DNA from 3 places in the Aeromicrobium marinum DSM 15272 genome. Region 2 is predicted to be linked to each of the others. Evidence: predicted binding sites of a transcription regulator. Region 2 holds the regulator's gene; each other region holds the start of a gene.

Region 1 (9,757 bases), 450 kb from region 2:
CGGCGAGGATGGTGGCCACGGCGAGCGGATGGGTGATGTACGGGTCGCCGCTCTTGCGGGTCTGTCCGTCGTGCATCCGCTCGGCGATCTCGTACGCCTTCTGGATCGCGGTCACGTCACCCTTGGGGTGCGTCCCGCGGTAGATCTTCAGCAGGGGCTCGAGCACCGCGTTGGGCGACGTCGTCTTGCCACCGATCCGCGACAGGCGCGTGCGGACCCGCGCCGATGCCGGAACCGCGTCGGACTTCGGTTCCGGTGCCTCTGCCGGCTCGGTGACGGCCGGGGTGCGATCAGCCACAGGACCTCCTGCGGCCATGGTAGCCGCCGGTCGGGGGCGCGCCCGGGTGGTCCTGCGTCAGAACAGGCCGCTGATCAGCGACGCTGCGGTGCCGAGCACCAGCACGCTGACCAGCACGATGGCCACGATGCGTCGTTGCGATGCGTTCATGAGATCTCCTGGGGTGGGTCAGGGTCGTCGGTCAGAAGGTGTGCAGCGCGAGACAGGGCCGGCCGGTCAGCAGGTCCCGACCGCCGAGTCCGTCGATCTCGATCATCACGGCGGTGGCGAGCACCTCGGCGCCGACCCGGTTGACCAGGTCGATCGTGGCCTGCAGCGTGCCGCCCGTGGCGAGGACGTCGTCGACGACGACGACCCGTGCGCCGGGCTCCAGCGCGTCCGCGTGCATCTCGATCGTCGCGGACCCGTACTCCAGGTCGTAGGACGAGCTGACGACGTCGGCCGGCAGCTTGCCGGCCTTGCGGACCGGGATGAACCCGACCCCGAGGGTGCGTGCCACGGCGACCCCGAGCAGGAAGCCGCGCGCCTCGACCCCGAGCACGGCGTCGATCCGTCCGAGGTCGCCGATCTGCTCGCTCAGCTCGTCGACGACCTCCGCCCAGGCGGTGGCGTCACCCAACAGCGGGCTGATGTCGCGGAATACGACACCGGCCTGCGGCCAGTCCGGCACCGGGCGGACCAGCCGCTCGATGTGCCGGGCGGCGCCGCTCACCGGATCACTCGCTGAGGTCGACGTCGCACTCGTCGAGCGCGTGCTCCTCGATCGCCGTGAAGGCGGCCTGGGAGTCCTCGTTGGCGAGGTTGGCGTACGCCTCCTGGATCGCCGCGGTGGCGTCCTCGTCGAGGGTCGTCGGGTCGATGTCCTCGAGGTTGGCCAGGTCGAGGCCGGCATCCTCCAGCGCGCTCTGGAACCCCTCGAGGTTCGAGTCGACCGTCTCCCAGTCGTCAGCGACCTCGTCGGGGGCCGACTCGGCGAGCTGACCGAAGGCGGCGAAGACCTCTTCGGCCGTCTCGGACGTCAGCTCGGACGCACTGGCGAAGTCGTCCTGCAACGACTCGAGGTCCCCGCAGTAGTCGCCGGAGCCCCCGCCGCAGGCGGAGAGGGTCGTGACGCCGACCAGGACCGTCGCGGCCAGGGACAGGGACTTCTTCATGGGTACTCCTCAAGTCGGGTGAACGTGGACCACGCTATCGGTCCGGCGGTGACCGGAGGTCGCCACCTCATGGTTGACCGACGGTTCAGTCGGTGCGTCCGTCGACGTCGTCGTCGCTCGTCCGGTGCTCGTAGGGTTCCTCGGCCGGGTCGTCGACGACGCGGCCGACGGCCTGCCGGAGGATCTCGATCGTGACGCCGGGTGCGATCTCGACCTGCAGCCGGTCGTCGACGACGCCGGTGACGGTACCGAAGATCCCGCTGGCGGTCATGATCTCGCGGCCCGGTTCGATCGCCTGCTGGACGGCGGTGAACTCCTTCTGCCGCTTGCGAGCCGGTCGCACCAGCAGGAGCCAGAAGACCAGGGCGATCAGGACGAGGGGCAGGAAGTTGGCCACTGCTTCGTTCACGGGTCTCTCCAGGAGATCGACGGTCCCGCGGCACGGGATGGCCGGGCGGCCACCCGAAGTCTAGGGGGCGGCCGGTGGGGCACCACCGCTCAGGAGGGGTCGTCGGTGCCGAGCGTCAGCTGGTCGAGGCCGGCCGGGACGGCCATCCCCAGGTGCCGCCACGCCGCCGGCGTGGCGACCCGACCTCGCGGGGTCCGGGCGAGGAACCCCAATCGGACCAGGAAGGGCTCGGCGACCTCCTCGACGGTCTCGCGCTCCTCGCCGACCGCGACGGCGAGGGTCGACAGGCCCACCGGCCCGCCACCGAAGCTCGAGCACAGGGCGGTCAGCACGGCGCGGTCGAGCCGGTCCAGACCGATGGCGTCGACCTCGTAGAGGTCGAGGGCGGCCCGGGCCGCGGCCTCGTCGAGGACACCGCCGGTCCTGACCTCGGCGAAGTCACGGACCCGGCGCAGCAACCGGTTGGCGATCCGCGGGGTCCCGCGCGAGCGGGAGGCGATCTCGTGGCCGGCGGCGTCGGAGAGGTCGAGCGCGAGCAGGTCGGCCGATCGGCGCACGATGCGGTGCAGGTCGGCCGCGTCGTAGAAGTCGAGCTGGGCGGTGAACCCGAAGCGGTCGCGCAGAGGCCCGGGCAGCAGCCCGGCGCGGGTGGTGGCCCCGACCACCGTGAACGGCGGGATCTCCAGCGGGATGGCGGTGGCGCCGGGCCCCTTGCCGACGACCACGTCGACACGGAAGTCCTCCATCGCCATGTACAGCAGCTCCTCGGCGGGCCGTGACATCCGGTGGATCTCGTCGATGAACAGCACGTCACCCTCGCCGATGCCCGACAGGATGGCCGCGAGGTCGCCGGCGTGCTGGATCGCGGGCCCGCTGGTGATCCGCAACGGGGCCGCCACCTGGTGCGCGATGATCATCGCCAGGGTGGTCTTGCCCAGCCCCGGCGGGCCGGACAGCAGCACGTGGTCGGGGGTGCTGCCGCGGGCGATGGCAGCGTCGAGCACCAACGACAGCTGTTCGCGGACCCGGTCCTGACCGATCAGCTCGGTGAGGGTACGGGGCCGCAGCGCCGCCTCGAAGGCGCGGTCCTCGGCGCCCGCCACCGCGGTGACGACGCCGGACTCGTCGAACTGCTCGTCGTTCATCGGGTCCTCGCGAGCGACCGCAGGGCGTCGCGCAACAGGGTGGAGACGTCGGCCGCGGCGCCGGGATCGTCGGCGAGATCGGCCGCGACGTTGTCGACCGCGCGCTCGGCGTCGCGGGCGGGCCAGCCGAGGCCGAGCAGCGCCTCGTGCACCTGCTCGCGCCACGCGGGCGCACCGGTGGGGGCGGCGCTGCCGGCCAGGCCGACCCGGTCCTTCAGCTCGACGACGATCCGCTCGGCGCCCTTGCGTCCGATGCCCGGGACCGACATCAGGGTCGAGTGGTCGGCCTGCGCGATGGCCTGGCGCAACCGGTCGGGGTCGAGCACCGCGAGCATCGCCAGTGCCACCTTGGGCCCGACGCCGCTGGCGGTCTGCACGAGCTCGAACATGTCGCGCTCGGTGGCGTCGGCGAAGCCGTAGACGGTCATCGAGTCCTCGCGGACGACGAGCGTGGTGGCCAGCTGGGCCTCCTGGCCGATCCGCAGCCCGGCGATCGTGCCGGGGGTGCACCGGGTGAGGTAGCCGACCCCACCGACGTCGAGCACGACGGAGTCCAACGAGACCGCGGCGACGGTGCCGCGCAACGAGGCGATCACCGGCCGGCCGCCTTCGCGACGGCCTCGGCAAGGCGGTTCTGCGCTCCCCCGCGCCAGAGGTGACAGATCGCGATCGCGAGGGCGTCGGCGGCGTCGGCGGGCCGGGGTGCCTCGGTGAGCCGCAGCAGCCGGGTGACCATCTGGGTGACCTGCGCCTTGTCGGCGCGGCCGCTGCCGGTGACCGCCGCCTTGACCTCGCTGGGGGTGTGCAGGTGCACCTCGATGCCGTGGCGCGCCGCCAGCATCATCGCGACGCCGCTGACCTGCGCGGTGCCCATGACGGTGCGCACGTTGTGCTGGCTGAACACCCGCTCGACGGCCACGGCGTCGGGCCGGTGCAGCAGGAGCCGCTCCTCGATGCCGTCGGCCAGGATCCGCAGCCGTCGGGCCGGGTCGAGGTCGGCGGGGGTGCGCAGCACGTCGACGTCGAGCATCGTGAGCGGCCTGCCCACCGAGCCTTCGACGACGCCCAGCCCGAGCCGCGTGAGGCCCGGGTCGATGCCCATGACCCTGCGCGGGCCGCCCTGGAGAGAACGCATGTTCGAACCCTAGCCGAGCCCGCCGGCACTCCCCCGCCGACACACCCGACTTCCCGCTGGCAGTGACGTTTCGGCCCCGGATCGGCCGAATTCGGGGCCGAAACGTCACTGCCAGCGGGGACGGGGGGTCAGATCTGGGCGAGGACCTCGTCGGAGGCGTCGAAGTTGGCGAACACGTTCTGCACGTCGTCGCAGTCCTCGAGGGCGTCGATCAGCTTGAGCACCTTGGTGGCGCCGTCGACGTCGACCTCGACGTTGACCGACGGCACGAACGAGGCGTCGGCGGAGTCGTAGTCCAGGCCCGCGTCCTGCAGGGCGGTGCGCACCGCCACCAGGTCGGTGGCCTCGCAGATGACCTCGAAGGACTCGCCGTGGTCGTTGACCTCCTCGGCCCCCGCGTCGAGCACGGCCAGCAGGATGTCGTCCTCGGTGGTGGCCCCGCCCTCCTGCTCCGCGGGCACGATGATGACGCCCTTGCGCGCGAACATGTACGACACCGAGCCCGGGTCGGCCATCGTGCCGCCGTTGCGGGTCATGGCGGTGCGGACCTCCATGGCGGCGCGGTTGCGGTTGTCGGTGAGGCACTCGACGAGCATCGCCACCCCGTTCGGGCCGTAGCCCTCGTACATGATGGTGATGTAGTCCACCGCGTCGTCGCCCACGCCGCCGCCGCGCTTGACGGCACGGTCGATGTTGTCGTTGGGGACCGAGGACTTCTTGGCCTTCTGGATCGCGTCGTACAACGTGGGGTTGCCGTCGGGGTCGGGACCGCCCATCCGCGCCGCGACCTCGATGTTCTTGATCAGCTTGGCGAACATCTTGCCGCGCTTGGCATCGATCGCGGCCTTCTTGTGCTTGGTCGTCGCCCACTTGGAATGACCTGACATGGCGCGTCCCTCCTCCGGCTGGTGCTCTACGCAGAATCTCTACATCGTGCGAACGTGGTCGACGAAGAGTCCGTGCACACGGTCGTCGTGTCCCACCTCGGGGTGGAACGACGTGGCCATCAGGGCACCTTGTCGAACGGCGACGATCCTACCCGCGGCCTCCCCGGTGGGAACGGTGGCAAGCACCTCGACCGCCTCACCGACCTGCTCGACCCACGGCGCCCGGATGAACACGGCGTGCACGGGTGCGTCGAGCCCGGCCATGTCGAGGTCGCCCTCGAAGGAGTCGACCTGTCGGCCGAAGGCGTTGCGGCGCACCGTCACGTCGAGCCCGCCCAGCGTCCGCTGGTCGGTGGTGCCGTCGGTGATCCGGTCGGCCAGCAGGATCATGCCCGCGCACGTGCCGAAGGCCGGCATCCCGCCCGCGATCCGCTCCCGCAGGGGCTCGAACAGCTCGAACGTGACCGCCAGCTTGTGCATCGTGGTCGACTCGCCACCGGGCAGCACGATCGCGTCGCACTGCTCCAGCTCGGCTGGCCGGCGGACGGCGAGCGTGGAGGCGCCGAGCCGCCGGAGCGCGGCCAGGTGCTCCCGGACGTCACCCTGCAGGGCGAACACACCGATCGTGGGGGAAGCAGGCACCCCGCCACCGTAGTGGCGACGGGGTGATCCGCAGGACGACGGCTCAGGGGACGACCGTTCAGGGGTTGACGGTGCAGGACTTGTTGCCGATCCCGTTGCCCGGACCGAAGTCGAAGCTGACACTGCCCAATTCGGTACCCAGGGTCCGGGTGACCGTCACGACGCCCGAGCGGTTGTTGAACTGCGGCGAGGTCCACTGGCGCGCGTTGCCCAGCAGCGCGTCCGGCAGGCCCAGGGCCAGGCTGTTGCCGAGGTTGTTGGCGGACACGGTCCAGCCGAGCAGCGGGTTCTGCGCCGACACCCAGTCCAGACGGATGCCGAAGCCGCCGCCGATCGGCACCACGGTGCACGTGAGGACCTGGACGGGGGCCTGCTGCATCGAGAACGTCCCGGTCGTCACGGCTGCGTTGTCGACCCACGCGGCCGTGGTGGACGTCGTGCTGCCGACGCCGACCGCGGCGACGACCGCGACCATCGCCGCGAGCGTCATCCGACCCTTGCCCCGGCGCGCCGCCCGACCGCCGGACCGCCCCGGCTCGTCCGCAGGCGTGTCGTCCGCCTCGGTCGGTTCCACCGCGTCGGTGGGGCCGGGTCCCGCGCCGGGCCCCGGGGTGTGGTCGTCGTCGCGTCGGCGCGCGAAGACGGTGGTGAGCAGCAGACCCACCAGGAGTCCGCCCCCGAAGATGCCGGCGGGGCCGGAGAGTGCCGACACGACGTAGCCCAGCCGCGGTACGTCGAACAGGATCCGGTCCGCCGACTGCACCACGTACGGGTCGGCGTCGGGCACGGGATTCGCGTCGCCCTGCAGGACCAGGGTGGCCTCGGACCCGGAGGTCGTCAGCGAGACGATCCGGTGGGTCACCAGCACACCGCGGGCGTCACGGACGGTGACGACGTCACCGACGACCAGCTCGGACGCGTCGGTCGTGCGCGACAGCGCCAGGGCGCCGGTCTGGATCTCCGGCTCCATCGAGCCGGACCGGAAGATGACCGGCCGGACGTCGAAGGCCATCCCGGCCAGGGCGATGGTCAGACACAGCACGCCGAGCACCGCACCCGCGGTCAACGCCGTCTCGCGGCCGGCTCGCCTGAGGCGAGACGTGCGCGACGACGCGGGGGCGCGGTGCTGGGTCACGGAGCGACCTGCGTGGCCGTCAGGTTGAAGGTCGCGGTACCGGTGGTGCCGCCCTGCGTGATGGGGGTGTTCTGGTCGAGCGTGACGACGACGCAGAAGGTCTGCGACCCGCCGGGCGCCACCGTGGGCGGCGTCGCGATGACCGACTGGCCCGTCAACGCGGCCGGCCCCACCTGGGGCGTGCCTCCGGTGCAGCTGCCCACCCGGTTGTTGGCAGCCTGGGTGCCGATCGTGCCGGCCACGGCGTTGGTGCGCACCGTGAACCGCAGGTTCGGTCCGAGCACACCGGCTGCCGTGCCCGTGGCGGTGTAGGTGAAGCCGACCGAGCCGGCGTTGTTGACCGTGAAGCTCGCGGCCACGCTCTCGCCGGGCGCCAGGTTGAGCGCCGAGAGCTGGTTGGCGACGTACGGGGCGGGCTTGCCCTCGTTGGCACCGTCGACCCGCAGGTCGAGGGTGCCCGCGACGAATCCGCCGGTGCTGACCGTCGCGGTGTCGGTCCAGAAGGCCATCGTGCTGACGGCGCCGAGGCCGAGCACGATGCCCAGGCTGAGGACGGCGCGGACACGGCCCGACCGTCGGGGCGACCGACGGACGGTCCGGCGGGATGTCGCTCGGTGTTCAGACATGATCGTTCTCCTCCTGGCGGCGCCTGGACGTCGCGATGATGCCGCCGCCGAGCAGGGCGAGGCCGATGATGAGGGCGGGCAGCGGGGCGCCACCGGTGCCGGGCAGGACTCCGTCGTCGATGTCGACGACGCCGTTCGGGTCCTGGGTGAGCCGGACCCGGAAGTCCAGCTCGAGCTGCTTGGTCTGCGACTGGTTGACCGACTCCGGCGCGAAGGACACCTCGACGTCGACCCGGGTCACCTGACCGGAGGAGATCCCGAGGTCCTCGACCAGCCGCTGGGTACCGGTGGTGGAGATGTCGCGCCACGGACCGTCGGCGCCACGGGCCGAGATGGTGAGATCGCCGGTCTCCAGCAGCGAGTCGACCTCGCTGCCGAGGACGTCGATGCTCAGGAAGGCCGCCTCACCCGCCTGGTTGCGGACGAAGAACGACGAGCCGCGGGTGTCGCCGGGGACCCATCGCACCTCAGGGTCGTAGAGCGGCTGTGCCAGCCCCTGCCCGAAGGTGACCCCGTCGTTGCTGAGGCCGATGCGCGGATCCGCAGCGGCCGGTGACGACACCAGCAACGCCAGGACGAGGGCCAGCACCACGGTGGTGGTCGATCTGATCATCGCGGCGCTCCTTCCTCGGTCGAGATGTTCTGGTGGGTGGTGCTGCGGGTCGTGCGCCGGTCGCGCACCGCCCCGACGAACATGAATCCTGCGTAGCCGACCAGTGCGGTCGCGACGGCCACGGTCGCCACCTGTCGGGTGTCGTTCGAGATCTTGGTCGTGATGTGGCCGATGAACGGGATGGCGTACCACCGCTCCCCCCGGACCTGCACCGGCAGTACCGCGTCGGCGTCCGGGATGTCGTTCGCGTCGCCCTGCGTGATCAGTCTCAGCTCGCCGGTGAGGTCGTACTCGACGCCCACGACGCGGTGCGTCACGACCGTCGGTCGTCCCGACTCCAGCTGGTAGGTGATCACGTCGCCCACCCGGACCTCCTCGGCCTCCACCGGCCGGGTGACGACCAGCGTCCCCGGTGGCATGCCCGGCTCCATGGAGCTGGTCAACACGGTGTAGGGCGTCGCACCCGCGATGCGGGGCACGACGACCGCTGCCGCGACGACGAGACCGACTCCCAGGATGACCGTCCAGGCGATGACCTGGCCGATCCACCGCAGGGGTCCGATCGCGTCGAGCCGATGAGTGGTCATGGGCGGACCGCCGGACCTCGGGGCGGTTCCGTGGTGGAACCGCCCCGGGGGCCAGTGGCGATCAGTTCGGGTCGACCTGCGTCAGGGTGACCGTGAGGTCGTCCAGCGCGGCGGTGATGCCCTGGGTCAGGTTGCCGTTGACACCCGGGGTCGTCGGGGCCGCGGAGCCGAACGGGTCGTCCGCGGTGCCGTAGTCGATGTCGACGAGGAAGGTCACGACGACCTCCGCGCCGTCGTCGGCGGACGTGATCGTGTCGCCGTCGGCGGCCGGGTCGCCGCCGATCGTGTAGGTCGTGTCGACCGTGGCGGTGAGCACCTCGCCGCTGTCGGTCTCGAAGGTCACCGTGTCGGGGGCCGCGAGGAGGGCCTCGAGGTTGTCGCCGGTCGCACCGATCTCGAAGGTGCAGTCCTTGGTGACGATGTCGCCGGGCACGAACAGCACGACATCGTCGCCCTCGCTGGCCGCACCATCGGCGTACACGAACTCGGGATCGCAGGTGCCGTCGGTCAGGGTCAGGGTGCCCGCGGTGATGGAGCCGCCGTCGGCAACGCCGTCAGCGGTCCAGAAGGCGAGGGTGCCGGCGCCGCCGAGCAGGAGGGCAGCGGCCGCGCCCGCGGCGAGTGCGCCCTTGGTGGACTTCTTCATGAACTTCTCCTTGGATCGAAGGCTTGATCGCCATTCGATCCAAGCCCTTCGTCCAAAGAACGTCACACCCGGTGGTTCATGACGCAACTCGGAAGAAAGATTTCAAGAATCTTTTCCGTCTGCCGTACGCCGGCGTCGTTCCGGCGTCACCAGCCGCGGTCGGCCAGGCGGTGCGGCTCGGGGATGTCGTCGACGTTGATGCCGACCATCGCCTCGCCCAGACCGCGCGAGACCTTGGCGATGACGTCGGGGTCGTCGAAGAACGTGGTGGCCTGCACGATGGCCGCGGCGCGCTGCGAGGGGTTGCCGGACTTGAAGATGCCGGACCCCACGAACACGCCCTCGGCACCCAGCTGCATCATCATGGCCGCGTCCGCCGGGGTCGCGATGCCGCCGGCGGTGAACAGCACGACGGGGAGCTTGCCACTCTCGGCGACCTCCTTGACCAGCTCGTACGGCGCCTGCAGCTCCTTGGCGGCG
Region 2 (9,757 bases):
AACACCTCGGCGGCCGCCCGCACACCCCAGGCCACCCCCAGGACGTTGACGTCGAACTGCAGCCGGATCTGGTCGGACGTGAGATCGACCAGGTCGCCCTCGAACAGCACGCCGGCGTTGCACACCCAGGCGCCCAGAGGCGCGATCGCTGCCGTGCGGGCCGCCGCGGCACGGTTGGCCTGCTCGTCGGTGACGTCGAGGGCGAACCCCTCCACCGCGCCGATCTCGGCCGCCGTCCGTGCGGCGTCGGCAGCGTCGACGTCGGTGACCACCACCTGGTAGCCGCGGGTCACCAGCTCGGCGGCCACGGCCCGGCCGATGCCCCGCGCGGCGCCCGTCACGAGGGCGGACCGGGGCTGGGACGGGGTGACGAGAGGGCGAGGCATGGCCGTCACCCTAGTGGACGAGTCCCCGCGACACGCTCGAACATGTGTTTGATCGAACGCACCTTCGGTACTAGCCTGTGGGCATGAGCGACGAGCAGAACACCCCCGGAACCGACGCCGCGGTCACCGAGCTCCCCGACGGTCCCGCCGACGCCAACGGGCTCACCGCGCGGCAGCGCCGGGTCCTGGAGTTCCTGCGCGACGAGGTCGAGAAGCGGGGCTACCCGCCGAGCATGCGCGAGATCGGGCAGGCGGTGGGGCTGGTCAGCACCTCGTCGGTGTCGCACCAGCTCAAGCAGCTGGAGAAGATGGGGCACATCCGCCGCGATCCGTTCCGCCCTCGCGCCATGGAGATCTTCCTGCCCGACGGCGGCGCGGCACGCCATGCCGTCAGCAGCGCCTCCGCGTCCTCGTACGACGAGACCGGGATCGACGACGCCCACCCCGAGGCGACCTACGTCCCGATCGTGGGACGCATCGCCGCCGGTGGTCCGATCCTCGCCGAGGAGCGCGTCGAGGAGATCTTCCCGCTGCCGAAGTCGCTCGTGGGCGACGGCACGCTGTTCCTGCTCGAGGTGTCCGGCGACTCCATGATCGACGCGGCCATCTGCAGCGGTGACTACGTCGTCATCCGCCAGCAGCCGGTCGCCGAGAACGGCGAGATCGTCGCCGCCATGCTCGACGGTGAGGCCACCGTCAAGACGTTCCAGCGCAAGGACGGTCAGGTGTGGCTGCTGCCGCACAACGACGACTACTCCCCCATCGACGGCACCCACGCCACGATCCTCGGCAAGGTCACCGCGGTCCTGCGCCGCGTGTAGGCCGGTCGGGGGTTTCGAGGCTCGCAGGCTCGCACCTCAACCACCGAGTGGTCGCGTCGGTGGTTTCGAGGCTCGCACGCTCGCACCTCAACCACCGAGTGGTCGGCCTGCTCGGTGGTTGAGGTGGCGCGAGGAACGAGCGCCCTCGAAACCACAAACCTCCAGCGGTCAGCCGGCGTTCCAGGCGCTGGCGAACATCTGGTGCACCGTGTGCCGGTTCTCCCAACCCAGGTCGCGGGCCGCCTGCTCGCCGGTGGCCACGATCCGGGCCGGGTCGCCCGGCCGGGCCGGCCCGATCTCGGGTTCGAAGTCGATGCCCGTCGCGGCGGCCGCGGCGTCCATGATCTCGCGCACCGACACGCCCGACCCGCTGCCCAGGTTGTAGACCGCCTCGAGGGTCTCGCCCTCCACCAGGCGCCGGGCCGCGACCACGTGCGCCTCGGCCAGGTCGGCCACGTGGATGTAGTCGCGCACGCACGTGCCGTCGGGCGTGGGGTAGTCGGTGCCGTTGATGCGAGGGGTGCGGCCCTCCCGCAACGCCTTGATCACCAGCGGGAACAGGTTGTGCGGGCTGGTGTCGTACAGCTCCGGCACGGCCGACCCGACCACGTTGAAGTACCGCAACGAGGTGTGCCGCAGACCCGATGACCGGCCCACGTCGGCGATCAGCCACTCGCCGATCAGCTTGCTCTCCCCGTACGGGGACTCCGGCCGGGTCGGGGTGTCCTCGGTGACCAGCTCCACGTCGGGCGTGCCGAACACCGCTGCGCTGGAGGAGAACACCAACGCGTCGACGCCGTTGGCCTCCATCGCCTCCAGCAGCAGCACCGTGCCCTGCACGTTCTGCTGGTAGGTGTGCAGCGGACGGTCGACCGAGACACCGGCGTACTTGAAGCCGGCCAGGTGGATCACGGCCTCCACGGAGTGGTCGGTCATCGCCCGGGTGATGGCGGCGGCATCGAGCAGGCTCGCCTGCACCAGCGGCACCTCGTCCGGCACGAACTCCGCGTGCCCGCTGGAGAGGTCGTCGATCACGACGCAGTCCATGCCGGCCAGCCCCAGGGCCCTGACGACGTGCGAACCGATGTAGCCGGCGCCGCCGGTGACCAGGATGCTCATCACGCCACCCTAGCCAGCGTCGGCGTCGAGGCGCCGCAGTGCCGACAGCACCACGTCGCGGTCGGTCGTGCGCCACATGGTCGGCAGCGATGCCGCGAGGAAGGAGCCGTACCGCGCCGTCACGAGCCGGGGGTCGAGCACGGCCACCACGCCCTTGTCGGTGGTGCGCCGGATCAGCCGGCCCGCGCCCTGCGCGAGCAGCAGGGCGGCGTGCGACGCCGCCACCGCCATGAAGCCGTTGCCGCCGCCCTTCTCGACCAACCGCTGCCGGGCGCTCATCAGCGGGTCGTCGGGCCGCGGGAACGGGATCTTGTCGATGATGACCAGCTGACAGGTGTCGCCGGGCACGTCGATGCCCTGCCACAGGCTCAGGGTGCCGAACAGGCAGGTGCTCGGCTCGGCGACGAAGCGCCGGGCCAGCTCGCTGAGCTGGGCATCGCCCTGGCACCAGATGTCGAGGTCGGGCAGCCGCTCCCGCACCGCCTCGGCGGCCGTCTCTGCGGCACGGCGGGACGAGAAGAGGCCCAGCGTGCGGCCGCCCGAGGCCTCGATGAGCTCGGTGATCTCGGCGATCTGCGCCTCCCCCAGGCCGTCGCGCGCCGGCGGCGGCAGATGCTTGGCGACGTACAGCATGCCCTGCCGGGCGTAGTCGAACGGCGACCCGACGTCGACCCCCGTCCAGTCGTCGCCGCCGGGGGCGAGCCCCAGGCTGCGGGCCACCGGGTCGAACCCCCCACCCACGGTCAGGGTGGCGCTGGTGAGCACCACGGTGCGGTCGGCGAACAGCTTGTCCCGCAGGCTGGCCGCGACGTCGATCGGCGCCACGTGCAGCCGGGGGCCGCCACGACCGTCGCTGCTCCACACCACCTGGGTGTCGCCCGCGGCGATCATCCGCTCCGCGATCCGCCGGACGTCGTCGACCAGGCCTCTCGCCTGCTGGCGTCCCGGATCCGGCTCGGTGCCGCCGGTCTCCTTGGTGAACGCCGACAGGCAGGCCCGGGCGGTGTCGCGCACGAACGCGAGCACCTCGGCCAGCGGCTGCGGAAGGCTGTCGATGCGGCCCGGCTCGGTGCGGGTCAGCACGTCGGACAACGACTCCGAGGCATCACTGAGGTCGTCGGCCGCGGTGTCCTCGGTGACGTGCGAGCGGGCCCGGCGGGCAGCTCGCTCGACCAGGCCGGGATCGAGCTCGTCGGTGGACGCCTGCGTCACCCGGGCGGTCAGCTCGTGGGCCTCGTCGATCACCACGGTGTCGTACTCCGGCAGCATCGGCACGCCGTCGATGGCGTCGATCGCGAGCATCGCGTGGTTGGTCACCACCACCTGGGCTCGGTGTGCGTCCTCCTTGGCCAGCTCGGCGAAGCACTCGCCCGCGTACGCGCACCGGGAGGCTCCGAGGCACTCGCGATGGGTGACGCTGACCTGTCGCCACGCCGGGTCGCTGTGCGGCGGAGCCGCGTCCTTGTCGCCGGTGTGCCCGTCGGCGGCCTGCTGCTCGGCCCACGACCGCAGCTCGACGACCTCGGCGCCCAGCGTGCCCTCGGGCACCTCGATCAGCACCCCTTGGTCGTCCGGGGCGCCCTCGCGCACCCGGTGCAGGCAGGCGTAGTTGGCCCGGCCTTTCACGACCGCGTGGTGCGGCACCTCGTCCAGGGTGGCGCGGGCGGCCTCCTTCAGCGCCGGGATGTCGCGTTCGACCAGCTGGTGCTGCAGGCCGAGGGTGGCCGTCGCGATGACGACCCGCTGGTCGTGCAGCAGGCTCGGCACGAGGTAGGCCAACGACTTGCCGGTGCCGGTGCCGGCCTGCACCAGCAGGTGACGGCCGTCGGTGAACGCTCCGGCGATCTCCTCGGCCATCCGCTGCTGGCCGTCGCGGGGGGTTCCGCCGAGGGAGTCGACGGCGGCGGCGAGCACCGCAGCCACCGTGGGAGCCGGGTGGGAGGGCGCTTCGGGCATGCGCGTCAGGCTAGTCGGCCGGGGTCGTCGACGGCTCGGACCGGTCCACAGGTGCACCCCGGCGGCGTGACCACCAGAAGAACGCCGCAGCCAGCACGAACACCACGATCGACGTCCACACGTTGAGGCGGAACGGCCCGATCTCGTTGACGGTGTCGATGCGCAGCATCTCGATCCAGAACCGGCCGGCGGTGTAGAACATCACGTACAGCGCGAACGCCCGCCCGCCCGTGAGCCTCACCCGACGGTCGATGAGCACCAGCAGCAGGGCTGCGGCCAGGTTCCACAGCAGCTCGTACAGGAACGTGGGGTGGAAGGTCGCGAACTCCAGGAATCCGGCCGGGCGGTTCTCGGGGTCGATCTCCAGCGCCCACGGCAGCTCGGTCGGGCGGCCGAACAGCTCCTGGTTGAAGTAGTTGCCGAGCCGGCCCACGGCCTGCGCGACCAGCAGACCGGGCGCGATCGCGTCGGCCACGGCGGCGAACGAGACGCCCGCCCGGCGGGCCGCGATGTAGGCGCCGAGGGCGCCGCCGGCCACCGCGCCCCAGATGCCCAGGCCGCCCTGCCAGATCTTCAGCGCGTCGACCGCGCTCTGGCCGTCGCCGAAGTACAGCTGGGGGTCGGTCGCCACGTGGTAGATGCGGGCGCCGACGATGCCGAACGGGATGGCCCAGATGGCGACGTCGCTGATGACGCCGTCCTTGCCGCCGCGCGCCTGGAACCGGCGCTCACCGATCCAGATGGCCAGCAGGGCCCCGATGATGATGCCCAGCGCGTAGGCCCGCAGCGGGAACGGGCCGATCTCCCAGACGCCCGAGGAGGGGCTGGGGATCGACTGGACGAGGGTCTGGGGGGTCATGCTCGCTCCACTCCGTCACGCAGGTCGGCGGCCAGCTCTCGCACGGCGGCGATGCCGCTGGCCTCGTCGGGGGCGTCCAGCAGGCACCGCACGATCGCGGAGCCGACGATCACGGCGTCGGCGTAGGCGGCGATCTCGCGGGCCTGGGCGCCGTTGCTGACCCCCAGGCCGACGCCGACCGGCTTGTCGGTGACCTCACGCAGGCGTGCCACGAGTGCCGGCGCGAGGCTCGACGTCTGCTGGCGCTGGCCCGTGACGCCCATGACGGCGGTGGCGTAGATGAACCCGCTGGCGGCCTCGGCCGTCATCGCGAGCCTCGCGTCGGTCGACGACGGCGCCACGAGGTAGACGCGGTCCAGGCCGTGGGCGCGGGACGCGGCGTCCCACTCGGCCCCCTCGTCGGGGATCAGGTCGGGCGTGATCATGCCGGCACCACCGGCAGCGGCCAGCTCGTCGGCGAACCGGTCGACGCCGTAGCGCTCCACCAGGTTCCAGTAGGTCATGACGACGGTGGGGGTGCCGGTCGCGGCCGAGGCGGCCACGACGTCGAAGACGTCTGCCGTCCGGCTGCCCGCGGCGAGCGCGATCTCGGCGGCGGCCTGGATCGTCGGTCCGTCCATGACCGGGTCGCTGTAGGGCAGGCCGACCTCGACGAGGTCCACCCCGCCGTCGATCATCGCGCGGATCGCCGCGATCGACGTCTCCTTGGTGGGGAACCCGGCGGGCAGGTAACCGACCAGCGCGGCCCGGTTCTCGGCACGGGTGCGCTCGAACAGGTCGTCGATCGACGTCATGCCGACCCGGCGGGCTCGTCGAGCAGACCGAAGTACTCGGCCGCGGTGTGGACGTCCTTGTCGCCACGGCCCGACAGGTTGACCAGGATCGTGGCGTCGGGACCGAGCTCCTGCGCCAGGGTCAGGGCGCCGGCCAGCGCGTGGGCCGACTCGATGGCCGGGATGATGCCCTCGGTCTTGCACAGCAGATCGAAGGCGCTCATGGCCTGGGCGTCCGTGGCGGCGATGTACTTCGCCCGCCCGATGTCGGCCAGGTGCGAGTGCTCGGGGCCGACGCCGGGGTAGTCGAGGCCGGCCGAGATGGAGTGCGACTCAGCGGTCTGCCCGTCGGCGTCCTGCAGCAGGAAGGAGCGGGCACCGTGCAGCACCCCGACCTCACCCCCGCCGATGGTCGCGGCGTGCCGGCCGGTCTCGACACCGTCCCCGCCGGCCTCGACACCCACGAGGCGCACGTCGGCGTCGTCGACGAAGGCGGTGAACAGGCCGATGGCGTTGGACCCTCCGCCCACGCAGGCGACGGCGGCGTCGGGCAGGCGGCCGTCGAGTGCCAGCACCTGCTCGCGGGCCTCGTCACCGATCCCGCGGGCGAGGTCGCGCACCATCGTCGGGAAGGGGTGGGGTCCGGCGGCGGTGCCGAACAGGTACGAGGTGTGGTCGACGCTGCTGACCCAGTCGCGCAGCGCCTCGTTGATCGCGTCCTTCAGGGTGCGGCTGCCGGTGGTGACCGAGACGACCTCGGCGCCCAGCATCCGCATGCGGGCGACGTTGAGTGCCTGCCGCTCGGTGTCGACCTCTCCCATGTACACGACGCAGTCGAGGTCGAGGTACGCGCAGGCGGTGGCCGACGCGACGCCGTGCTGACCGGCCCCCGTCTCGGCGATCGCCCGGGGCTTGCCGATCCGCTTCGCCAGCAGCGCCTGGCCCATGACGTTGCGGATCTTGTGGGCCCCGGTGTGGTTGAGGTCCTCACGCTTGAGCAGGATCCGGGCACCGGCGGCCTCGGAGAACCGGCTGGCCTCGTACAGCGGGCTCGGGACGTTGGCGTACTCGCGCATCATCCGGGCCAGCTCGGTGGTGAACGTGGGATCGGCCTGGGCCTCGACCCACGCCTGGGCGAGCTCCTCGAGCGGACCCACGAGCGCCTCGGGCATGAAGCGCCCGCCGAACCGGCCGAAGTGGCCGGACGCGTCCGGCTGGGAGTAGTTCATGGGGTGGTTCAGCTCCGATGGTGCAGGGCGGGGTGGGCGCCCGCCGCGACGAGGTCGGCCACCGACGCGCGCGGGTCGGCGTCCCGGACCAGCGTCTCACCGACGAGCACGACGTGCGCGCCGTGCTTGGCGTACTCGATGACGTCGTGGGGGCCCCGGACCCCGGACTCCGCGATCCGGACCACGTGGTCGGGGATCAGGTCGGCGACCCGGGCGAAGGTGTCGCGGTCGACCTCGAGGGTCTTGAGGTTGCGGGCGTTGACGCCGATCAGGTCGGCGCCGGCGTCGAGCGCACGGGCGATCTCGTCGGCGTCGTGCACCTCGACCAACGGGGTGAGGCCGATCGAGCGGGCCCGCTCGACCAGGCTCTCGAGTGCGTTCTGTGGCAGCGCCGCGACGATCAGCAGGGCCAGGTCGGCGCCCGCGGCGCGCGCCTCCCACAGCTGGTACGAGGTGGTGATGAAGTCCTTGCGCAGCACCGGCACGTCGACGCGGTGACGCACGGCCCGCAGGTCGTCGAGCGTGCCGCCGAAGCGTCGCTCCTCGGTGAGCACGCTGATCGCGGCCGCACCGCCGGCGGCGTAGTCGCACGCCAGGGCGGCCGGGTCCTTGATGGTGGCCAGGGCGCCCTTGCTGGGGCTGGACCGCTTGACCTCGGCGATGACCGAGACACCGTCGGCGCGGAAGGCCGGCATGGGGTCCAGGGACTCGGGCTGGCGGGCGGCCTGCTCCTTGAGCTGGTCGAGGGACGTCTCGGCCATGCGCCGCTCGAGGTCGAGGGCGGCACCCTCGAGGATCTCGTCGAGAACGGACATGACACCTCCTGACCGATGAACGCTTCTGATCCAGAGTAGACCCGGGGTGAGGGCACCCGAACACGGGTCTCGTCCGGCCGTCGCGCCTCTCTATGCTCGGGACATGACGACGAACGAGCCGCCCCCGGGCACCGGGGACCACGACCCCTACGGCGGCACGCCGCCGCACCACGGATCGACCCCTCCGCCGCCGGGCGGACATCCCCCACCCGGCGGCCACCCGCCGCAGCCTCCCGCCGCCGTGCCGGAGACCAACGGCAAGGCGTTGTGGTCGATGATCCTGGGCATCGTCGGCCTCATCTGCTGCGGGCTGTTCGCCGGCATCCCGGCCCTGGTGCTCGGAAGCCTGGCGCGGAACGAGATCACCGCGTCCGGCGGTCGGCAGGACGGCAGCGGCATGGCGACCGCAGGTGTCGTGCTCGGGAGCATCTCGATCGTGCTCTCGCTGGTCAGCATCGTCCTGTACTCCACCGGTGTGCTGACGCTCGACTTCTCGCTGGACTGAGCGCGCCGTTCAGGGCTGCAGGCCGACGCCCCACGGGGTCAACCGGAACACCCCGAACGCCAGCACGACGACGAAGGCGACCGTCGCGCCGCGCGGCCTGACGGGAACCAGGGGGACGTCGTGGCCACGGGCCCGGCGGGCGGTCCACACCAGCCACGAGATCGCGAGGAAGGCCACCAGGGCGACGGCCATCGCGTTGCTGCCGAGCGCCCCGACCACGTCACCGTGGGTGAGGTCGTTGACGGCCCGCATGCCTCCGCACCCCGGGCACGGCAGCCCGGTGAGCAGCAGGAACGGGCAGTACCCCCACGATCCCGACTCGTGCGGATCACGCACGTGCAGGGCCGCCGCGCCCAGCAGGCCACCGGCCCCCAGGAGCACCGGCGCCCGCAGGAGCGCGGCCCGCGACCGTTCGGCCGGCCGGACCGACGCTCCCGTCGGGGCGGTGGTCACGACCGGACGGACACCGAGCTCATGACCTTGTCGTGCAGGGTCTGCTTGCGGGGGTCGAACAGGGGCCACAGCACGTCGACGAGCTGACCGAACGGGATGAACCCGAAGCCGAACGCCACCAGCCAGCGCAGGAAGCCCATCCCGCCGCCGAGCACCGCGCCGGTGTCGGCGCGCAGGGTGCGGACACCGACGAGCTGCTTGCCCAGGCTCTGACCGCGCGTGCCGATGCGGACGCCACGGTTCCAGATGTCGAAGCCGAAGAACACCAGGCCACCGATGACCAGCACGAGGATGCCCAACGGGTCGACCGTGCCGGTGGCCTCGTCGGTCACGGGGTCGATCTCGAGGTCGCTGAAGGCCATGACGAGACCCACCACGACCGGGACGATCGCCACGGCCACGGCGATCAGGCCGTCGATGACCGAGGCACCGACGCGGATCCACCAGCCGGCGTACACCGGACCCGCACCGGCCGGAGCGGGCTGCGCCCCGGGGTACGGGGTGCTGGCGTTCGGGTCGTTCGGGTACTGCGGGTACTGCGGGTACTGGTCCGACATGTCGGCCCCCTTCAACAGGTCAGTGGGTGGAGCGGTCCTGGCCGAATCCGGCCGAGGACATGATCTTGCCGAGCGGCGCCGCGAGCAGGGCGATCACGGTGCCGATGGTGAACAGGACCCAGTTGGGGTCGGGGATCAGGGCGATCCCGCCGATCGTGGTGCCGACGAGGGCGACGATGACAGCGGTCCAGGACGCGGGCGACGATCCGTGCGACATGCGAGGGCTCCTGAGGTTCGGGGGTGCGGTCCCAGCCTACCGTCAGGAACCGGTCACTGACCGGCGA
Region 3 (9,757 bases), 530 kb from region 2:
GTCGACTCCTACGGCGAGGCGTTGGCGCCGTACTTCATCGCCCTGGCGCTGTGGGTCGGTGCGATGGCCGTCTACCTCTTGCTGCGTCCGTGGTCGGCCCGGGCCGTCGCCTCGACCACCGGCAGCATCCGCACCGCCCTGGCCGGCTACGTGCCCGGTCTCGCCCTGTCGGTCGTCCAGGTCGTGCTCCTGCTGACCGTCCTGCAGGGCGTCCTCGGGATCGACCCGGCGAGCCAGCTGCTGCTGATCGTGGTGGCGCTGGCCACCGCTGCGGCCTTCACCGCGCTGAACCAGATGTTCGTCGCCCTGTTCGGCGGTGCCGGACGATTCGTGGCGCTGGTCTTCGTCAGCCTGCAGCTGACCTCGGCCGGCGGCACCTACCCCATCGAGACCGCCCCCGGGTTCTTCACCGTCCTGCACGACCTGCTGCCGATGACCTACGCCGTCGACGGTCTCCGGGTCGCGTTGGCCGGTGGCACCGAGGGGGTCACCACCGACCTGCTGGTGCTCGCGGGGTTCACCGTGCTGGCCCTGGCCGTGACGATCCTCGCGGCTCGTCGCCGCCAGACCGTCACGGTCGGCCGACTCCACCCGACGCTGCGGGTCTGACCCGGCCGGCGTCAGGTGGCGCAGGAGGGGGCGGGCGGCAGCGGCGCCGGCACCCCCAGCGCGGGCATGCCGAGCCCGACGGTCCGGACCTCGGTCCGCCCCTGGCGGGACTCCCAGGCGTCGCCCGCGCGGGTGCGCCGGACGCCGATCGGCAGGTCGTCGCTGACCAGGTGATGGGGAGCGGCACGGGTGATGCGGACGTCCACGACGTCGCCCGGCCGGATCTCGTGCTCCCCCGGCACGAAGTGGACCAGGCGGTTGTCCCGCGCACGGCCGGTGAGCCGGCGGGTCGCCCCGTCCTTCTTGCCCTCGTGGTCGGAGACCAGCAGCTCGACCACTCGGCCCTCCTGCGTCCGCGCCTCGGCCCAGGCGACCTCGTCGACGACCTCGACCAACCGGTCGTAACGCTCCTGCACCACGGCCTTGGGCAGCTGGTCGGGCAGGTCCGCGGCCGGGGTTCCCGGCCGCCGTGAGTACTGGAAGGTGAAGGCGCTGGTGAATCGAGCCGCGCGCACGACCTCCAGGGTCTGCACGAAGTCCTCCTCGGTCTCACCCGGGAACCCGACGATGATGTCGGTGGTGATGGCCGCGTCGGGCATCGCGGCCCGGACGCGGTCGATGATGCCGAGGAACTTCTCGCGCCGGTAGGACCGGCGCATCGCCCGCAGCACCCGGTCGGACCCCGACTGCAACGGCATGTGGAGCTGCGGCATCACCGTCGGGGTCTCGGCCATGGCGGCGATGACGTCGTCGGTGAAGTCCTTGGGGTGCGGACTGGTGAACCGCACCCGCTCGAGACCCTCGATCCGCCCGCACGCCCTCAGGAGCTTGGCGAACGCCTGGCTGTCGCCGAACTCCACCCCGTAGGCGTTGACGTTCTGGCCCAGCAGCGTGACCTCGACGACACCGTCGGCCACCAGGGCCTCGATCTCGGCCAGGACGTCGCCCGGTCGCCGGTCCTTCTCCTTGCCGCGGAGGGCGGGCACGATGCAGAAGGTGCAGGTGTTGTTGCATCCCACGCTGATGGACACCCAGGCGGCGAACACCGAGTCGCGCTTCGTCGGCAGGGTCGACGGAAAGACCTCGAGCGACTCCAGGATCTCCACCTGCGACTCCTCGGCGACCCGGGCACGCTCCAGCAGCACCGGCAACGACCCGATGTTGTGGGTGCCGAACACGACGTCGACGTACGGAGCCCTGCGAGTGATGGTGTCGCGGTCCTTCTGCGCCAGGCAGCCACCGACCGCGATCTGCATGCCGGGATGCGCCGCCTTCACCGAGGCGACGTGGCCGAGGTTGCCGTACAGCTTGTTGTCGGCGTTCTCCCGCACGGCGCAGGTGTTGAACACCACGAGGTCAGGGGTGCCTGCGCCCACCGGTTCGTAGCCGGCGGTCTCCAGCAGGCCGCTGAGCCGCTCGGAGTCGTGCACGTTCATCTGGCAGCCGTAGGTGCGTACTTCGTAGGTCCTCGTCATGACCGCTCAATCGTACGTGGCGGTCGTGGTCGTCCCGCTCACCTCGTCGGCGTCACCCAGAGATGGATCGTCCCCTCGACGACGACGGTGCCGTCGCGGCGGGTGGCACGCACGGTCACCGGGACGTCCGGTGCCGCGGACCAGTCGGCCTCCGAGGTCTCGGCCGTGCACACCAGGTCGCTGTCGGACTTCGCGAGGTAGCTGACCTCCATCCCCTTGGGCAGCCACCGGTGGCCGGCCGGCGTCGTGGCCTCCGCGAGCAGACCCATGGCCGCCTCGAGCCCGTTGCACACCGCGATGGCATGGACCGTGCCGATGTGGTTCTGCACCGAACGACGCTTCGGCAGGGTCAGCTGGGCGAAATGAGGCCGCATCTCGTCGACCCTCAGGTGGATCGAGGCGAAGTACGGTGCCTTCTGGCTGAACGCGATCGAGAACAGCCGCTTGCCCTGGGGCAGCTTGGACATGGAGCGGTACATCTGCAGGGTCGAGGCCATGACGGGATCCTACTCGCCGGTAACCTCGGGGCGCCAACGGCTACCCCGCCAGCACGACGACCAGGCTCGAGCCCAGCATCACCCCAGCCACCGGCGCCCAGAGTCGGCGCTCGCGAGGGCTGGTGGTGAGGCCGTTGAGCACGAGGGACACGGCGGAGACGCCGACCGCCACCCAGCCGACCCACGGCAGGGCCTCGGCGATCCCCGCCGGGGCGACGTCCGCCACGGACAGGACCGTCACCACGAGCAGCACGAGCACCGACGCCTGGACCACGGCGGCGACGCGCAGACCCACAGGAAGCACGCCGGGGCGCGCACCGCCCATCGTCAGGGAACCCCACGGGGCACCGCCCGCGAGCGCCAGCTGGAACGCCACGGCGAGACCGGCAGCCGCGGCGAAGACGACGGCGGCGACATCACCCATCGACGCGCTCCGAGCGGGTCGTCAGACCTGCGCGGCCCGGATGCACAACACGTCGGGCAGGTTGCGCCGCACCTCGGTCCATGTCGCCGCCTCGTCGGCGCTGACCCAGACGGCACCGTGACGTGAGCCGGCGTAGAGGCCCAGCGGTTCGGCGGTGTCACTGGCGAACGCGTCACGCAGCACGACGGTGTGCGCCTCGTCGGGGAGGCCGGGTCCTGTCTCCGACCACGACTCCCCCGCGTCGTCGGAGCGCCACACCGCGGGCCGGCCCTCCGGCGGGAACCGCTCGATGTCGGCGACGAGGGGAAACACGAAGACGGTGCCGGGCCGGTGCGGATGGGCGACGATCGGGAACCCGAAGTCGACCGGGAGACCTGCTGCGATCGACTGCCACGAGCGTCCGGCGTCGTCGCTGCGGTACACACCGCCGTGGTTCTGCGCGTACAGGCGGTCGGGGTCGCCCGCGTCGACGGCGACCTTGTGCACGCACTGACCGAACTCCGGGGACTCGCCGGGGATGAACTCCGCGCCGATGCCCCGGTTGAACGGTGTCCACGAGTCGCCGGCGTCCTCGGTGCGGTACACGCCGCCGGTCGACATCGCGACGGTCACGACCTGCTCGTCGGAGGGGTGCGGCACGACGGTGTGGATGGCCTGTCCCCCTCCGCCGGGCGCCCACGTCGGTCGGTGCGGGTGGTCCCACAGCCCCCGGACCAACTCGAAGGTCTCGCCACCGTCGGTCGAGCGGAACAACGCCGACGGCTCGGTGCCGGCGTACACGACGCCGGGCTGGTCGGCCGGCGCCGGACGGAGCTGCCAGATGCGCTCCAGCGCCACTCCGGTGTCCTCGGGGAACCGGACCGCACCGCCCGGGGTCTCGGTCCAGGTCGCTCCGAGGTCGTCGGACCGGAACACCTGCGGACCCCAGTGCGGACTCGTCGCGCCGGCCAGCAGCCGCGGCGAGCCGCCGCGGGTGTCGACGGCGACCGAGTAGATCTCCTGCATGGGGAACGCCGGGGGGTCCCACGTCCACGCCGTGCGGTCGTCCTCGGCCCGGCCGACGAACAGCCCCTTGCGTGTACCGACCAACAGGATCGTCGCCATCAGTGCCCCTCTGCCTCGCCCTGCCCGGAATTCGAGGCTAGCCCTCGCGACCGGTCGTGTCCACGGTCGTCCGGACCGGTTGGTCGGACTGCCTAGGCTGGTCGCACCATGGTCGCGATCCACCGCACGACCCGCCGCGGGACCGGGAGACTCCCGGGGCTCATCGCGGTCGGCCTCGCCGCCTGTCTGGCCGGACCGGCCGCCTGCACGACCGAGACTCGCGAGCCTGAGCGCCCGGCACAGGCGTCGGCACCACAGTTCCGAATCCCGCTCGCCGTCGTCACCCACCTCTCCCGCGGCGTCGACGACGTGAGCCTGACCCAGGCCGAGGCCGTCCGCGCCGGTGAGGTGACCGACTGGAGCGCGCTCGACGGCGTGCCCGGACCGTTGCGGCTGGTCGACGCCTCGGACCCCTTGGCGGCCGTGGCCGAGGTCGCCGGCGATCCGCAGGCGGTGGCCGTCGTCCCCGCCGACACGGTCGACCCGCGCGTCCGTGCGCTCCGCATCGACGGCGTCGACCCGCTGCGCGCCGAGGGCGACGTCGCCTTTGACGCCGCGAGCGACGAGCCGGCGGCCACCGTCGTGCGGACCACGATCACCGGCGACATCATGCTCGGCCGCAGGGTCGGCCGCCTGCTGGAGGCGTCAGGTGACCCCGCGGCGGTGTTCCGGCCGCTCGCCGAGCGCCTCGCGGCGGCCGACCTGACCGTCGGCAACCTGGAGTCGACCCTGTCCATGAGCGGTCCGCCGACCCAGGGGGGTGACTCCTTCGGTGCCGATCCGAGCGTGCTGGCCGGCCTGGAGCTCGCCGGCTACGACCTGCTCTCGGTGGGCAACAACCACCTGGGGGACTTCGGTCTCGCCGCGATCAACGAGACCATCGCCGCACTGGCGGGCGCCGGCTTCGCCACGGTCGGGGGCGGCGCCAACCTCACGGAGGCTCGTCGTCCGACCGTCCTGACCCACGACGGCATCAGCATCGGGTTCGTCGCCACCGACTCGATCGGTGAGACCCCGGCCGCCACCGACAGCTCGCCCGGCACCAACCGCCTGAACGCTCCACCCCGCACCGGCCCCCTGGACTCCGCCGCGCTCGACGCCGTCGCGGCCGACATCAGGACGCTGGACGCCGAGGTCGACATCGTGATCGCGTTGCCGCACTGGGGGACGCAGTACACCAACGTGCCGGACGAGATCCAGCGGACGATCGCGACGACCTTCATCGAGGCCGGGGCCGACCTGGTGGCGGGAGGTCACCCGCACTGGGTCCAGGGGTGGGAGACCATCGGCGACGCCACCGTCGTGCACTCGCTCGGCAACTTCGTCTTCGACATGGACTTCCTCGTCGAGAACACCGAGGGCGTGTTCCTCGAGGTGGTGAGCCGCGGCGACCGGATCGTGGCGGTCGAACCCGTGCCGTACGTGATCGGCGACGACTACGCCCCCCGCGTCGTGGACGGCCCCACCGCCCAGGTCATCCTCGACCGGCTGCGGGAGACCAGCGCCGCACCCTGGAACAGCGTCCGACCACGGCCGTGAGCTCCGCTCAGGACGCGAGCCACTGCGCCATGATCAGGCCGACCCGCTCCATCTGACCCGGGTCGATGACGTCGGGGGTGTCCTGCGGCGAGTGGTACCCGGCGTACGGCAGGCTGCCGAGGCGTGCGGCCTCCAGGCCACCGCGCTCGAACGACCAGTGGTCGCTGGTGCGGTTGTCGCCGCAGACGGTGTGCGGGACGCCGGCAGCCACCGCGGCGGCCGCGAGGGAGTCACGCACCGCAGGGGTGGCCCGGCCTCCGTGGCAGATCGGCACCTCGGGTCCGGGCACGCCGACGCGGTCCAGCGACACCATGGCTGTCGTCGCTGCGCGCGCCGGCTCGTCGAGGGCTGCGACGTACTGCTGGGAGCCGAAGTGGTGCAGGTCGTCGCCGGGTCCGCGCGGCTCCTCGGCGCCGAAGGCGATGAACCGCACGGGCAGACTCCCGTCGACGTCGAGGCGGGCCAGCTCGAGCATCATCGCGACCCCTGAGGCGTTGTCCTCGGCACCGGGTGCGACCGGGATGGTGTCGAGGTGGGCACCGACCAGCCGGTGCGGGCGGGTCGGGTCGAAGCCCGGCGGGTCGGCGATGACGTTGACGGAGGTGCCGGCCGGCACGTCGACTCCCCAGGAGTTGCCCGCCGGCGCCTGCACGTCCTGGCGGGAGACGGTGTAGCCGAGCCGGTCGAACCGGTCCGCCACCCAGTCGGCCGCCCGGAGGTACGCCTCGGACGTGGCGTGCCGAGGTCCGATGACCACGGCGAGGTGCTCGACGTCGGCCATCGCCCGCGCGACCTCCAGCACCGGTGCGGGCTCCGGCGCGGGCGCTGCGCTCGTCTGCGGCGCAGACGGCTCGACCGTGGCGCGCGGAGCCGGATCGGATCCCCCGGAGCACGCCGCGAGGAGCAGCACGCCGGAGATGACGAGCGGGACGGTGTGGAGTCGTCGCATGGCAGAACAACGAACGGGCTCCCGGGATCGATCCCGGGAGCCCGTTCGTTCAGCAGGCGTCGTCGACGATCTCGGCGTCGAGCTCGGCTCGGACGACGTCGAAGGCGACCTGCGGTGCGTAGCCCTTGCGGGCCAGCAGGCCGGTCAGCCGCCGGATCTGCGTCGTCGGGTCGAGCCCCTGCATGGTCCTGAGCTTCTTCTGGACCAGCTGGTGGGCGGCCTGGCGCTCGGTGTCGGCGTCGAGCTCGGCGAGTGCCTCCGCGGCGACCTGGTCGTCGACCCCGTGCCGCTTCAGCTCCTGGGCCAGGACACCGGTGGCCAGGCCCTTGCTGCGCTGGCGCCCCTGCACCCAGGAGCGGGCGAACTCACGGTCGTCGACGAGCCCGGCGGCCTCGAACTTGTCGAGCACGACGGCGGCGACCTCGGCGGGAACCCGCTTCTTGAGCAGCGTCTGCTCGAGCTCGGAGCGACTCCGGGCCCGGACGGCGAGGCGGTCGTAGACCACCTGCTTGGCCACGGCATGCTGTTCGGCCACCTCGTCGGCCGTCAGCTCGGTCTCCACGACGCTCATCCCGCTCAGAAGTCGGCCTCGGCGCCGACGGCCTCGGCCGTCTCCTCGACCGCGACGCCGACCCCCATCTGGTCCTTGATGCGCTTCTCGAGCTCCTCGGCGAGGTCGGGATTGTCGTGGAGGAACTGGCGTGCGTTCTCCTTGCCCTGACCGAGCTGGTCGCCCTCGTAGGTGTACCAGGCGCCGGCCTTGCGCACCAGACCGCAGTCGACGCCGACATCGATGAGGCTGCCCTCGCGGCTGATGCCCTTGCCGTACATGATGTCGAACTCGGCCTGCTTGAACGGCGGGGCGAGCTTGTTCTTGACGACCTTGACGCGGGTGCGGTTGCCGACCATGTCGGTGCCGTCCTTCAGCGTCTCGATGCGCCGGACGTCGAGCCGGACCGAGGCGTAGAACTTCAGTGCCTTGCCGCCGGTGGTGGTCTCGGGCGAGCCGAACATCACGCCGATCTTCTCGCGCAGCTGGTTGATGAAGATCGCGGTCGTGCCCGAGCCGTTGATCGCTCCGGTCATCTTGCGCAGGGCCTGACTCATGAGGCGGGCCTGCAGACCGACATGGCTGTCGCCCATCTCGCCGTCGATCTCGGCACGGGGCACGAGGGCGGCGACGGAGTCGATGACGATGATGTCGAGGGCGCCGGAACGGATCAGCATGTCGGCGATCTCGAGCGCCTGCTCACCGCTGTCGGGCTGCGAGATCAGCAGCGCGTCGGTGTCGACGCCGAGAGCCCGGGCGTACTCGGGGTCGAGGGCGTGCTCGGCGTCGATGAACGCCGCCACACCGCCGGACTTCTGAGCGTTGGCGACGGCGTGCAGGGCGACGGTGGTCTTGCCCGACGACTCCGGTCCGTAGATCTCCACGACCCGGCCGCGCGGGAGACCGCCGATGCCCAGGGCCACGTCCAGCGCGGTGGCGCCGGTGGGGATGACGTCGATCTTGGTGCGGCCACGCTCACCCAGCCGCATGACGGCTCCCTTGCCGTGGGCGCGGTCGATCTGGGCGATGGCGTTGTCGATCGCCTTGGTGCGTTCGTCGGTGTCGCCGCCGGTGAGGCGGGTGACGGGGGCAAGTGGTGCTTTGGAGGCCATCAGAGGTCCGATCTGTCGTGGGTGGCGCGGCGTCTACGACGGTAGGAGAGCCCTCAGACATTCCTGGGCCTCGTCGACCCGTCTGTGGACGTCCGCTCTCCTGACGTCAACCTGTGGACGACCCTAGTACGAACATCCGTTCGATCGCGCGCGACACGCCGACCCCCCGAGGCGGTGGATTCGCGACCGAATAGGCCGGCCGGTGGGTTCGCGACCGTATGGGGCGCCTTTCGGTCGCGGATCCACCGCCCGGAAGGGGACGGGACCTCAGCGCTCGGAGGCGGGGAGCTCCAGCCGGGCGTGCACGGCGCGCCAGACGGTCTTGGGGATCACCCCGGCGTCGAGGGCCTCGGTGGGCGTGCGCCCGCCCAGCTCGGAGATGACCTGGGTGTCGGCCCAGACCCGGGCGTACCCGGCGCCCAGGTGCTGGTCCATCCGCTCCCAGAACTCGCTGTGTCGCACGCGGATCAGGCGGCGGAGACCCGGACGTCGCCGGGCGCGATGGAGGACACGCTCGCGAGCTGCGCCTCGGCGCTCTCGACCAGCTCCAGCCGGGCTCCCACGTCGAGCAGGACCTTCGACAGCGGCACGTCGAGCGCGGCGGCCAGAGCAGCGAGGAGCTCCGAGCTGGGCTCCTTCTGGCCGCGCTCCACCTCGGAGATGTACCCGAGCGACACCCGCGCCCGTGCGGACACGTCCCGCAGGGTGAGACCTTCGTCGAGACGGCGCGCGCGGAGGACTTCGCCGACGAGCTGACGCATCGTGGTCATGGTTCACCTCCGGGTGCAGGGCCGACGGGGCTGTCGGTGCTGTCGGTGAGAGCTGCCGACGTGACGGTCAACAGCCCCCGGGCCGTTCCTGTTCCCCCACCCTATCGACCGCGCACGACAGTGCAGCATCCACGGTCGCCCGGCGGATCGTGTCGCGGTCCCCGGCGAGGTCGAGCCGCTCGACCACCACGCCGCGGGCGTCGGCCACCGCCACGTAGACCAGCCCCACCTCACGGCCCTCCGCCGCCGTCGGCCCGGCATTGCCGGTGGTGGCGATCCCGACGTCTGCACCGCACCGCCCCCGGACCCCTGCCGCCATCTGGGCGGCCACGTCCGGGTCGATCGCCCCCCGCGTCCCCAGCAGCCCGGGATCGACGCCCAGCAGGTCCAGCTTCAGCCGTGACGCGTAGGCCACCACCCCGCCCCGCACGACGGCGGAGGCGCCTGCGACGCCGACCAGCTCGGCGCACACCAGCCCACCGGTCAACGACTCCGCGGTGGCCACGGTGAGACCGCGGTCGGCCAGCAGGCCGATGAGCCCCCGCGCGTCCCGCGTCGCGCTCACGACGGTCGGGCCGCCAGGAAGTCGGCTCGGATGCGTCGGGCGTCGACGACGTACTGCCACGCGGTCACCATCGTGATCGCGACCGCGCCGGCCATCAGGACGTGGGTGACCCACAGGGCGACGTCGCTGGCCGCGGTGTCCCACAGCTCGAGCGGGAGGATGT

The links. Region 2 encodes LexA, which represses DNA repair genes until DNA is damaged. Its sites were predicted from a motif close to TCGAACANNTGTTCGA; they were not measured.
Region 1: a site for LexA is predicted at 4,132-4,147, ahead of ruvC (crossover junction endodeoxyribonuclease RuvC). Genes of this name have one in related genera too.
Region 3: a site for LexA is predicted at 8,388-8,403, ahead of recA (recombinase RecA). Genes of this name have one in related genera too.

The regions. Positions count from the first base shown of each region.
Region 1 covers NZ_CM001024.1:988,864-998,620, reverse strand. The annotation lists gene HMPREF0063_RS05235 (RelA/SpoT family protein) at 1-316, opposite strand, end outside; gene HMPREF0063_RS05230 (adenine phosphoribosyltransferase) at 480-1,010, opposite strand; gene HMPREF0063_RS17075 (hypothetical protein) at 1,015-1,452, opposite strand; gene yajC (preprotein translocase subunit YajC) at 1,538-1,861, opposite strand; gene ruvB (Holliday junction branch migration DNA helicase RuvB) at 1,951-3,006, opposite strand; gene ruvA (Holliday junction branch migration protein RuvA) at 3,003-3,602, opposite strand; gene ruvC (crossover junction endodeoxyribonuclease RuvC) at 3,599-4,108, opposite strand; gene HMPREF0063_RS05200 (YebC/PmpR family DNA-binding transcriptional regulator) at 4,270-5,028, opposite strand; gene pdxT (pyridoxal 5'-phosphate synthase glutaminase subunit PdxT) at 5,068-5,670, opposite strand; gene HMPREF0063_RS15675 (signal peptidase I) at 5,729-6,805, opposite strand; gene HMPREF0063_RS15670 (TasA family protein) at 6,802-7,431, opposite strand; gene HMPREF0063_RS05180 (hypothetical protein) at 7,424-8,044, opposite strand; gene HMPREF0063_RS05175 (signal peptidase I) at 8,041-8,631, opposite strand; gene HMPREF0063_RS05170 (alternate-type signal peptide domain-containing protein) at 8,693-9,277, opposite strand; gene pdxS (pyridoxal 5'-phosphate synthase lyase subunit PdxS) at 9,424-9,757, opposite strand, start outside.
Region 2 covers NZ_CM001024.1:1,433,896-1,443,652, forward strand. The annotation lists gene HMPREF0063_RS16210 (SDR family NAD(P)-dependent oxidoreductase) at 1-386, opposite strand, end outside; gene lexA (transcriptional repressor LexA) at 470-1,207, shown strand; gene galE (UDP-glucose 4-epimerase GalE) at 1,376-2,326, opposite strand; gene HMPREF0063_RS07340 (ATP-dependent DNA helicase) at 2,336-4,282, opposite strand; gene lgt (prolipoprotein diacylglyceryl transferase) at 4,293-5,141, opposite strand; gene trpA (tryptophan synthase subunit alpha) at 5,138-5,935, opposite strand; gene trpB (tryptophan synthase subunit beta) at 5,932-7,143, opposite strand; gene trpC (indole-3-glycerol phosphate synthase TrpC) at 7,152-7,958, opposite strand; gene HMPREF0063_RS07365 (DUF4190 domain-containing protein) at 8,062-8,463, shown strand; gene HMPREF0063_RS07370 (DUF2752 domain-containing protein) at 8,473-8,916, opposite strand; gene HMPREF0063_RS07375 (RDD family protein) at 8,913-9,473, opposite strand; gene HMPREF0063_RS07380 (HGxxPAAW family protein) at 9,493-9,690, opposite strand; gene HMPREF0063_RS07385 (sugar transferase) at 9,744-9,757, opposite strand, start outside.
Region 3 covers NZ_CM001024.1:907,972-917,728, reverse strand. The annotation lists partial or broken gene HMPREF0063_RS16765 (YhgE/Pip family protein) at 1-609, shown strand, start outside; gene miaB (tRNA (N6-isopentenyl adenosine(37)-C2)-methylthiotransferase MiaB) at 621-2,084, opposite strand; gene HMPREF0063_RS04815 (hotdog fold domain-containing protein) at 2,123-2,581, opposite strand; gene HMPREF0063_RS04810 (hypothetical protein) at 2,622-3,005, opposite strand; gene HMPREF0063_RS04805 (WD40/YVTN/BNR-like repeat-containing protein) at 3,027-4,109, opposite strand; gene HMPREF0063_RS04800 (CapA family protein) at 4,218-5,648, shown strand; gene HMPREF0063_RS04795 (M28 family metallopeptidase) at 5,656-6,597, opposite strand; gene HMPREF0063_RS04790 (regulatory protein RecX) at 6,647-7,168, opposite strand; gene recA (recombinase RecA) at 7,174-8,259, opposite strand; gene HMPREF0063_RS04780 (DUF3046 domain-containing protein) at 8,527-8,721, opposite strand; gene HMPREF0063_RS04775 (helix-turn-helix domain-containing protein) at 8,727-9,029, opposite strand; gene HMPREF0063_RS04770 (CinA family protein) at 9,097-9,594, opposite strand; gene HMPREF0063_RS04765 (CDP-alcohol phosphatidyltransferase family protein) at 9,591-9,757, opposite strand, start outside.